4 regions of the Phyllobacterium sp. T2-21 genome follow, and region 1 is predicted to be linked to each of the others. Evidence: riboswitches for the same ligand, from Rfam matches in the RefSeq annotation. Region 1 holds a riboswitch; each other region holds the start of a gene.
The links. Region 1 has a riboswitch for cobalamin ahead of cobU (bifunctional adenosylcobinamide kinase/adenosylcobinamide-phosphate guanylyltransferase). Riboswitches for the same ligand answer to the same signal wherever they lie in the genome.
Positions count from the first base shown of each region.

Region 1 (2,194 bases):
GTTCATTGCTGAGCTTGCCGAAGCTGGCCGATACCATGTTGAGCGAGCGCGACGAGCGGCTCTGCACATCGCCGCGCACGCCGTCGAGCTGCTTGTCGCTGATCAGGTCGCTCTTGTTCAGCACGATCAGGTCGGCGGCACGGATCTGGTCCTCGAACAGTTCCTCGAGCGGGCTGTCATGGTCGAGCGATTCGTCCTGGATGCGCTGGGCATCCACCTTGTCGTGGTCATCGGCAAAGCGGCCTTCGGACACGGCGGAAGCGTCGATCACGGTGACGACACCGTCAACCGTCACCTGCGTCTTGATCTCCGGCCAGTTGAAAGCTGCAACCAGAGGCTGCGGCAGCGCGAGGCCCGAGGTCTCGATGACGATATGATCCGGACGGTCCGGACGGTCGAGCAGCTTGGTCATGGTCGGGATGAAATCATCGGCCACGGTGCAGCAGATGCAGCCATTGTTCAATTCGATCACATCCTCATCCCGGCAGGCTTCGATGCCGCAGCCCTTGAGCAGGCCGCCGTCGACACCAAGATCGCCGAACTCATTGATGATGAGCGCGATGCGCTTGCCATTGGCATTTTCGAGCAGATTGCGGATCATCGTGGTTTTGCCCGAACCGAGAAAACCGGTGATGACCGTTGCTGGAATCTTCTGACCCTGCATATTCCTATCCCTTCATGGTGAGCGGCAGCCCGGCTGCCACGAAATAGACTGTTGCCGCGGCCTGTGCCACGGCCTGATGGAGACGTCCGGCATGGTCGCGAAAATCGCGCGCCATGCGGTTCTCCGGTACAATGCCGAGACCCACTTCGTTCGAAACCAGAACGATCGAGCCCGGAAGTTTCGGCAGCACTTGCATGAGCTGCCGTGTCTCGGCGGTGATATCGCGCTCGGCCATCATCAGATTGGTCAGCCAGAGCGTCAGGCAATCGACGAGGATCGCTTTTCCTTCGGCTGCAACCCCCTGCAGGGTGTCCACCAGATCGAGCGGCTCTTCGATGGTGTGCCAGGATGATCCGCGCTGCGCCTTGTGCAGGTCGATGCGGACTGACATTTCCTCGTCCCAGGACCTGCCGGTTGCGAGATAAACGGGCTCAAGGCCGGAAGCCATGATCAGGCCTTCGGCAAAGCTGGACTTGCCCGAGCGGGCACCGCCGAGAATGAAGGTCACGCCGTGATTCAGCTGGGGCATCGCCGTCACTGCAATCGCGATGATCCGTCAGGTACGATCAAGCGGAATGCGGGCGGGGAAACGAGCGCGTATACAATGCGAGCAGCCATAACAACCTCCGTGCTGGGCCTGAAGGGACACGACCCTTCGGTTCTTGGGCAGGATTGCCCCGAGCGCTTCCTGGGAAACGCTCTATGACTGGCAGGTCTCCTGGCTCGCGGGTCACATGATGAATGCCGCCTTCCCGGTTTCCCAGTGGCTGCCTTCTGCATATGCGTCAGGCTTTGCATTGATCCTCGCCGCTCTACAGTCGCGGGGTCGGCTGCGGTGGGGTCGCCCTTGAGGGTACAACCGTCGCATTCCCTTTTGATCCCTTGGCCTTTGGCCAATATGGGAACCAATCATGGCTGGGACGTTATTCACCCCCCACGGGAAATGTCAATGGAATCCGCGCGGTTTGCTCAGGGAGTAGTGGGTGGTTCGACAAGCTCACCATGAGGGAGGTGGAGGATTGCAGGGGATATGTTCTGCAATCTCCGCGATTAGCATTGCAGCCCACCCATCCCCTCATGGTGAGCTTGTCGAACCACGCACCGCAGCACATGCAAGCAGCGCGTCCACATCCAGCACTGTTTCAAGCTCGGCAGCGATACTGTCCAGCGCGGCGTCCACCCCGGCCTTGTAGTCGAATGTTTCAGCGGCAATGCCCATCGTGCCCAGCAGCGCGGCACGAAACCGGTCCGCCGCAAAAAGCCCGTGCAGATAGGTGCCGAACACCTTGCCGTCCGCCGATATGGCGCCGTCATCGACGCCGTTGATGCGCACGGCGGGGCGCGAACAGTCCGGGCCGGTCGTCCGGCCCAGATGAATCTCGTAGCCATCGAGCGGCAGGTCGAACGGCAGCGACTGCGCCGCCACGTTGCGCACGGTCTTTTCCGGCTCCATCACCGTATCGATATCGAGATGCCCAAGCCCTGCCGTCTCCGTCACGCTGCCCTCGATGCCGTCGGGATCGCGTACGG
Region 1 covers NZ_AP027912.1:3,039,777-3,041,970, forward strand. The annotation lists gene cobW (cobalamin biosynthesis protein CobW) at 1-664, opposite strand, end outside; gene cobU (bifunctional adenosylcobinamide kinase/adenosylcobinamide-phosphate guanylyltransferase) at 669-1,193, opposite strand; cobalamin riboswitch at 1,356-1,589, opposite strand; gene ACZ5FP_RS15265 (cobyric acid synthase) at 1,740-2,194, opposite strand, start outside.

Region 2 (2,194 bases), 170 kb from region 1:
GATTGGCTTCGAACAGCAGCTTGAGATGGCGGGAGACGCGCGGCTGCGACTGCCCGAGGATGGAGGTCAGATCGGAAACCGTCAGATCCCCCCGGGACAACAGCGCCAGAATGCGCAGGCGGCTGGGTTCCGCCGCTGCCTTCAGCGTATCGACCATCAGGTCAAGATTGAGATCACGTTTGTCCATCAAGGTATCCTCAAAAGATATAAAGATATGTTTATGTGAGAAATACAGATTTGGCAAGTTTTGTTTTTCCGTTGACGGCAAATTTTGTCGCGTCTGAAATAGGCTGGTATATCGATCAGCGAATCGGCGGGAAGACAGTGCAATGAGTTCAGGAACCAACCGCCAAAGGGCCATCGGCAAGGCGCTGACGCTGCTTTTGCCGGCCGTACCCTATTCGGATTCCGAGCCCATACGCGCTGCCGCCACGGCACCGCACATGAAAAGCCTGCCGCCACCCATTGCGGTGTGGCTGGCCACGGTCGCCCATGTCCGCCATCAGCACACGGACTACGATGCGCTGCGCGACGAGGGCTATGACAAGGAGTCGGCCCGCTTCTTCGTGCTCGAGGCCATCAACCGGAAATTGACGGAATGGCGGGCGACGCGGCTGCTGGATCCGGACGAAGACGATCCGAGCTGACTTCGGCGCCGGCATTCCACTGATCTTCATAGATGAGCTGGTCCAGCGGCAGCCGTTCGCGCCAGCCGCGCTTTTGCAGCTCCGGCTGATCGTAGAGCTGGTCGACATAGCCGATGCAGAGATAGGCGATGATCTCGACATGATCGGGGATGGCCAGAATGCAGCGCATGTCCCGGTCGTGGTAGATGCTGACCCAGCCGACGCCGATGCCTTCCGCCCGCGCCGCCAGCCACAGGTTCTGCACGGCGCAGACGGTGCTGTAGACGTCCATCTGCCGGTTATGGGTGCGCCCCAGAACGACATCGCCGCCGCGTGTCCGGTCGCAGGTGATGCACAGATTGACCGGCGCCTTCACGATGCCCTCAAGCTTCAGCGACGCGTAGAGCGCCTGGCGCTCGTCGGTGAACATGGCCTTTGCTTCGGCATTGGCGCGGGTAAAGGCCTGATGCACCTCGGCCTTGCGCGCCGCATCGCGGATGAGAATGAAATTCCACGGCTGCATGAACCCCACCGACGGCGCGTGATGGGCGGCATCGAGCAGCCGCAGCAGCACATCGTCGTCGACGGGCCTTGGCAGGAACTGGTCGCGCACATCGCGGCGGGTATGGATGGCTTTGTAGACGGCGGCGCGCTCGTCCGCGGAAAAATCGGCGGCGGCCACGGGACCATAGGCAGAGTCGTGCATCGTTTGCTCCCAACAATGCGAGGGCCAGATTGCCCTGAGCCCTGACACCTCCCCGCTGTCCGTGCGGTTTCGGCTATCCGGTCCGGCCGGTCTTCTGACTGAGGTTCACCTGAACCGCGCGCCTTCCGGGTTTCCCCGTGGCAAACTGCGCGGCCCATCCCCTATACAGCGTTGGGCACGTGCCGGATTTGCACCGGCTTCCCGATTCTCCTGCATGCAGGCACCGGACCTGCATTCCATTCGCCACAGATCGGCGAAGGACGCAAGCGTCAGCCCGGATAAATCCATTGCTCCGGCAGGCGCGCATCGATTTTTTCACCGGAACGGATGATTCCCGGCACTTCAACCCAGACGACGATGCCACGCAGCCGCTTCGACGCCTTGACGAAGTCGAGCGCCGTCGCGGTGTGATCGGAGGTTTGCGCCCGCTCGGCGATGGAGCGTCCGGCGACCTTGCACGGCGCGTTCTGCCCGTCGACCTTCAGCGTCACGCCGCCTTCGAAGAACAGCAGCGTGCGCGGCGGCAGCATGGAAAGCGAGGGAATGCCATCGACAACCATGTTGGCACCGATCCATTCGGGTTTGACTTCCGCAAGGCCCATGGCGCTGGCAATCATTGCAAGCTCGTCGGCCGCCAGAACGGAAATATGCCGTTCGTTGCGCATCTCCGTGCCGCGCGGATACCAGGGCTCTCGTCCGCCGGACCGGCGCGTCAGGCCGGCATGATAATCGCCGCGGATGCCTTCAAAGGTGAGATCGAGCGTGTCCGTGGCAGCGGTGACAAAACTGTCTTTCGGCGCCTGGAACAGGCTGCTCACCCGCCCGACAATCTTGCGGGCCGGAAGGATGTCCGTTCTGGTTG
Region 2 covers NZ_AP027912.1:3,208,805-3,210,998, forward strand. The annotation lists gene ACZ5FP_RS16035 (ArsR/SmtB family transcription factor) at 1-187, opposite strand, end outside; gene ACZ5FP_RS16040 (DUF2293 domain-containing protein) at 330-647, shown strand; gene bluB (5,6-dimethylbenzimidazole synthase) at 580-1,332, opposite strand; cobalamin riboswitch at 1,400-1,575, opposite strand; gene ACZ5FP_RS16050 (MOSC domain-containing protein) at 1,602-2,194, opposite strand, start outside.
Region 2: linked by a shared signal. The riboswitch ahead of bluB (5,6-dimethylbenzimidazole synthase) and the one ahead of cobU (bifunctional adenosylcobinamide kinase/adenosylcobinamide-phosphate guanylyltransferase) in region 1 are both predicted to bind cobalamin.

Region 3 (2,194 bases), 1.4 Mb from region 1:
CGTGGGTGGCAAACGGCGCCACCAGCGGCAGGTCGTGCAGGACTGCGATGGTTGTCACATCGAGACCGGCGACGAGCGCCAGCAATTCGCTGCGCGCCTTCGGGTCGAGGTGATTGGTGGGTTCGTCGAGAAACAGGATGTCCGGCTGCTGGGCGATGGCGCGCGCCAGCTGCACGCGCTGCCTTTCGCCGCCGGAGAGCGAGCCGATGGGACGGCGCGAAAACGCGGCGATCCCCGCGCGGAGCAGGGCTTCCGTCACGATATCCCGGTCCTTCGCCTTGGTCAGGGTGCCGGTGTGCGGAATGCGGCCAAGGGATACATAATCGTCAACCAGCAATTGCGGGTCCGGCATGTCGGTCTGGCCGACGAAGGCAAATCTCCTGGCCCGTTCCTTCGGCGGCAGCCGGTTTATTGCCGTGCCGTCGAGATGGATGCTGCCGGAGGAGGGGCGCAGCAGTCCGGCCAGCATGCGCAAAAGCGTGGATTTCCCCGCGCCATTCGGCCCGATAATGGCAAGTCGCGCGCCGCGCACGATGTCGAGCGATACCTCATCCACCAGCGTCTGGCCGGCGGTGCGGAACGTCACCTCGTCGGCACGCAGGGCGACATGGCTCATGGGCGGATATCCGTGACTGCAGGCAAGGCACATGGTGTCAAATCCCAACCGGTAAACGTCGTCGCGTTATCGCGGACGCGTCGTTCTCGTATAGTAACGTTATAACATTAGTCAATGCCTGATCTATCATAGGTGCGCCGGAATGCGTGCGAGTGTCTTGTCCCAAAGGCCTTGCGGGCGCTGTGATGCCTTGGACCAGCCATCGGCGAGCGCGTGATACATCCGGGCGAAGTCCAGAAGATCGGCAAAGTCCGTGGCGGGATCGATATCGCCGAAGAGATATTGCGCCTTGCCGGGCGCCCGGAACGCCACCGTGCAGGGTCGTTCGCAGCCCGCCATGCAGCCAACACCGCGCACCTCATAGCCGAGCTGGCCATCGAGTTCCGCCTGCAGCCTGTGGGCAAGGGCCTGTCCCGGTCGTGACAGTCCGTCAGCCGCCTTGCACAGGGTGCAGACGATAATCTGGTGGTCGGGTCTTGGCGTGGTCATGCCGGTGCCTTGCCTTGTGGACAAAGGTTAGGGGAACGCGGCCAATGCACCATCGCGACAATGCGGGAGAGGACATCGCATCGCTCCCGGCACACCCCGTCCGGTTCGAATTGTAGATGAGATGGCAGGTCTCCTGGCTCGCGGGTCTCAGCTTCGCCTTGCCTTCCCGACCTTCCGGTCAGTGGCATGTCAGGCATCGCTCACCGCTTACAGTTGCGGGGGCAGCCACGGTCTCGGTCCCTTTTGGGTACGCCTCACCGTGTTCCCTTTTCATCTCCCGCGTTGTCGTGCGGAAGAAACCATCGGCGCGGATGCTATGCGGCCAGCCGCGCAGTTGCAAGCACGTTTATGCGGCAATTTTTACCGCTGCCAAAATTTTTGGCAAATGAAAGATTTCAATTGGCCGGTAACGCGTTAGAGTGCGGGGAGCATTTGTGGAACCGCAGTTTTTTGAATCAGACTTTTGAGGCGATATGGCAATTCACGCAGCAGTCTATCATCTGACACATTACCGGTATGACCGGCCCATCATGCTCGGGCCGCAGATCATCCGGCTCCAGCCGGCACCCCATTCCCGGACAAAAGTTCTCAGCCATTCCCTGAAAGTCAGTCCGGCCAATCATTTCGTCAACCTGCAGCAGGACCCCTACGGCAATTTCCTCGCCCGCTTCGTCTTTCCCGAACCGGTGACGGAGCTGAAGATCGAGGTCGATCTCGTCGCTGATATGACCGTCTACAATCCATTCGATTTCTTTGTCGAACCGGTCGCCGAGACCTGGCCGTTCAGCTATCCCGAAGAGATCAGCGACGACCTGTCGATCTATATGAAACCGCAACCGGCCGGACCGCTGGTTTCGGCTTTCCTTGCAACCATCGATTGCAGCCCGACGAACACGGTGAATTTCGTCGTCGATCTCAACGCACGTATCCAGCGCGAGATCGGCTATGTCATCCGCATGGAAACCGGGGTTCAGGAACCAGACGCCACCTTGAACCTGCGCTCGGGATCGTGCCGGGATTCAAGCTGGCTGCTGGTGCAGGTGTTGCGCAATCTCGGTTTTGCCGCGCGGTTCGTCTCCGGCTATCTCA
Region 3 covers NZ_AP027912.1:1,641,548-1,643,741, forward strand. The annotation lists gene ACZ5FP_RS08200 (ABC transporter ATP-binding protein) at 1-616, opposite strand, end outside; gene ACZ5FP_RS08205 (DUF1636 family protein) at 743-1,105, opposite strand; cobalamin riboswitch at 1,212-1,424, opposite strand; gene ACZ5FP_RS08210 (transglutaminase family protein) at 1,579-2,194, shown strand, end outside.
Region 3: linked by a shared signal. The riboswitch ahead of ACZ5FP_RS08205 (DUF1636 family protein) and the one ahead of cobU (bifunctional adenosylcobinamide kinase/adenosylcobinamide-phosphate guanylyltransferase) in region 1 are both predicted to bind cobalamin.

Region 4 (2,194 bases), on a different replicon from region 1:
GCAATCCACCTCGCTGTCCTTCCCGTTCACCGTGCGTGAGATCGTCAAGCTGGGCATGACCAGCGGCCGCTCCGGTGTTTCGCGCCACAACGTGGACACACTGCCCGATGAAGCGCTTGAGCGCGTTGACCTCGCGGGTTTCGGCGGGCGGTTCTATCAGGAACTCTCCGGCGGCGAGCAGCAACGGGTGCAACTGGCGCGCGTCCTCTGCCAAGTCTGGCAGCCGGTGCTCGACGGCCAGCCGCGCTTTCTGTTCCTCGATGAGCCGGTGTCGAGCCTCGATATCAAACATCAGCTGATCATCATGCAGATTGCCCGCGACTTTGCCGATCGCGGTGGCGGGGTCATCGCTATCCTGCATGACCTCAACCTCACCTCCATGTTTGCCGACCGGGTCGTGGTCATGCACAGGGGGAGGGCCGATTCTGTGGGCACCCCCACGGAGGTCTTGACCGATGACCGCATCCTGCGCGTCTATGAATGTGCGCTCAAGGTGGGCGGTGTGCCCGGAAAATCCGTGCCGTTCGTCTTGCCGCAATCCGCAGCGTTCTGAGCAAGTGAAGATGCCGCTATCCACCTATTGACTAAAAACGGCGATTTGATACTAAATATAGATGTTATGGTTCTCCCCGAGTCGCAAGACCGGGAGCTAAGAGGGAAGCCGGTGAAATGTCCTGGACATTGATGCCGGCGCTGCCCCCGCAACTGTAAACAGCGAGTTGTTGTCGACAATGCCACTGGAGCCGCGCTTCGGGAAGGCCGACACCAGCGCCGACCTGTGAGCCAGGAGACCTGCCATGACATGATGAACGTCCACGGGCGGGGTGTCCCGGTGTGTCGCTTGCAATGGTCGGCCGCAAGCTGACCGGATTCTTGCACGCGTGCGCTCGACCTTTGCCCCCAACATTTGGGGTATAAGCACATGTCTCTTTCTCTTCAAACCACCCGCGCCGACGGTCAGTCGCCGGTTCGTCCCGCTGAACTGCAGCCATCATCCAGCGAGCCCGGCTATCGCGTCATTCGCCGCAATGGCTCGGTCACACCCTTCGACCCGCTGAAAATCACCGTTGCTCTCACTAAAGCCTTCCTCGCCGTCGAAGGCAACGTCGCTGCCGGTTCGCGCCGTGTGCACGATGTCGTCGAAGGCTTGACCGCCGACATCGTGACAACATTGAAGCGCCGCAGCAGTGAAGCCCGTCTGTTCCACATCGAGGATGTGCAGGATCAGGTCGAACTTGCCCTCATGCGCAGCGAAAACCACAAGGTCGCCCGCGCCTACGTGCTCTACCGGGAAGAACGCGCGCGAGAACGGGCGAAGCTGGTTGAACCCGTGGCCGAAACCGGCCCGTCCCTCAGCGTCACCCTGCTTGATGGGACCAGGGCACCGCTCGATGCGGCGCGCCTCGCCCGCATCATCGATGAAGCCTGTGAAGGACTTGAGGGGGTCAGCGCCGCACCGATCCTCAGCGAAACCCAGCGCAATCTTTACGACGGTATCACGCTCGATGAATTGTCGCTTGCGCCCATTCTGGCTGCACGCACACTCGTTGAAACAGAACCGAACTATTCCTTTGTCACCGCGCGGCTGCTTCTCGACAAACTGCGCCGCGAAGCCTTGAGCTTTGTCTTCGGCAGGCCCGAACAGGCGACCCAGCATGAAATGGCGGAGCGATACGCCGATTATTTCCCCGCCTATGTGAAGGCCGGCATTGAAGCCGAACTGCTCGATCCGGAACTCGCCCGCTTCGACCTGCGGAAAATATCAGCAGCCCTGAAGCCGGAACGCGACCTGCAGTTCCAGTATCTTGGCCTGCAGACATTGTATGATCGTTATCTCCAGCAGACACGCGGTATCCGGTTCGAACTGCCACAGGCCTTCCTGATGCGCGTTGCCATGGGCCTCGCCACCCGTGAGATCGACCGGGAAGCACGCGCCATCGAATTCTACGATCTGCTGTCGTCGTTCGACTTCATGGCTTCCACCCCGACCTTGTTCAATTCGGGCACGTTGCGCCCGCAGCTGTCCTCCTGCTTCCTGACCACCGTCGCCGACGATCTCGATGGCATCTTCAAGGCGGTGAAGGACAATGCGCTCCTGGCAAAATATTCCGGTGGCCTCGGCAATGACTGGACGCCCGTGCGTGGTCTTGGCGCCCATATCAAGGGAACCAACGGCGAAAGCCAAGGCGTTGTA
Region 4 covers NZ_AP027915.1:130,391-132,584, reverse strand. The annotation lists gene ACZ5FP_RS22750 (heme ABC transporter ATP-binding protein) at 1-553, shown strand, start outside; cobalamin riboswitch at 604-814, shown strand; gene ACZ5FP_RS22745 (ribonucleoside-diphosphate reductase subunit alpha) at 923-2,194, shown strand, end outside.
Region 4: linked by a shared signal. The riboswitch ahead of ACZ5FP_RS22745 (ribonucleoside-diphosphate reductase subunit alpha) and the one ahead of cobU (bifunctional adenosylcobinamide kinase/adenosylcobinamide-phosphate guanylyltransferase) in region 1 are both predicted to bind cobalamin.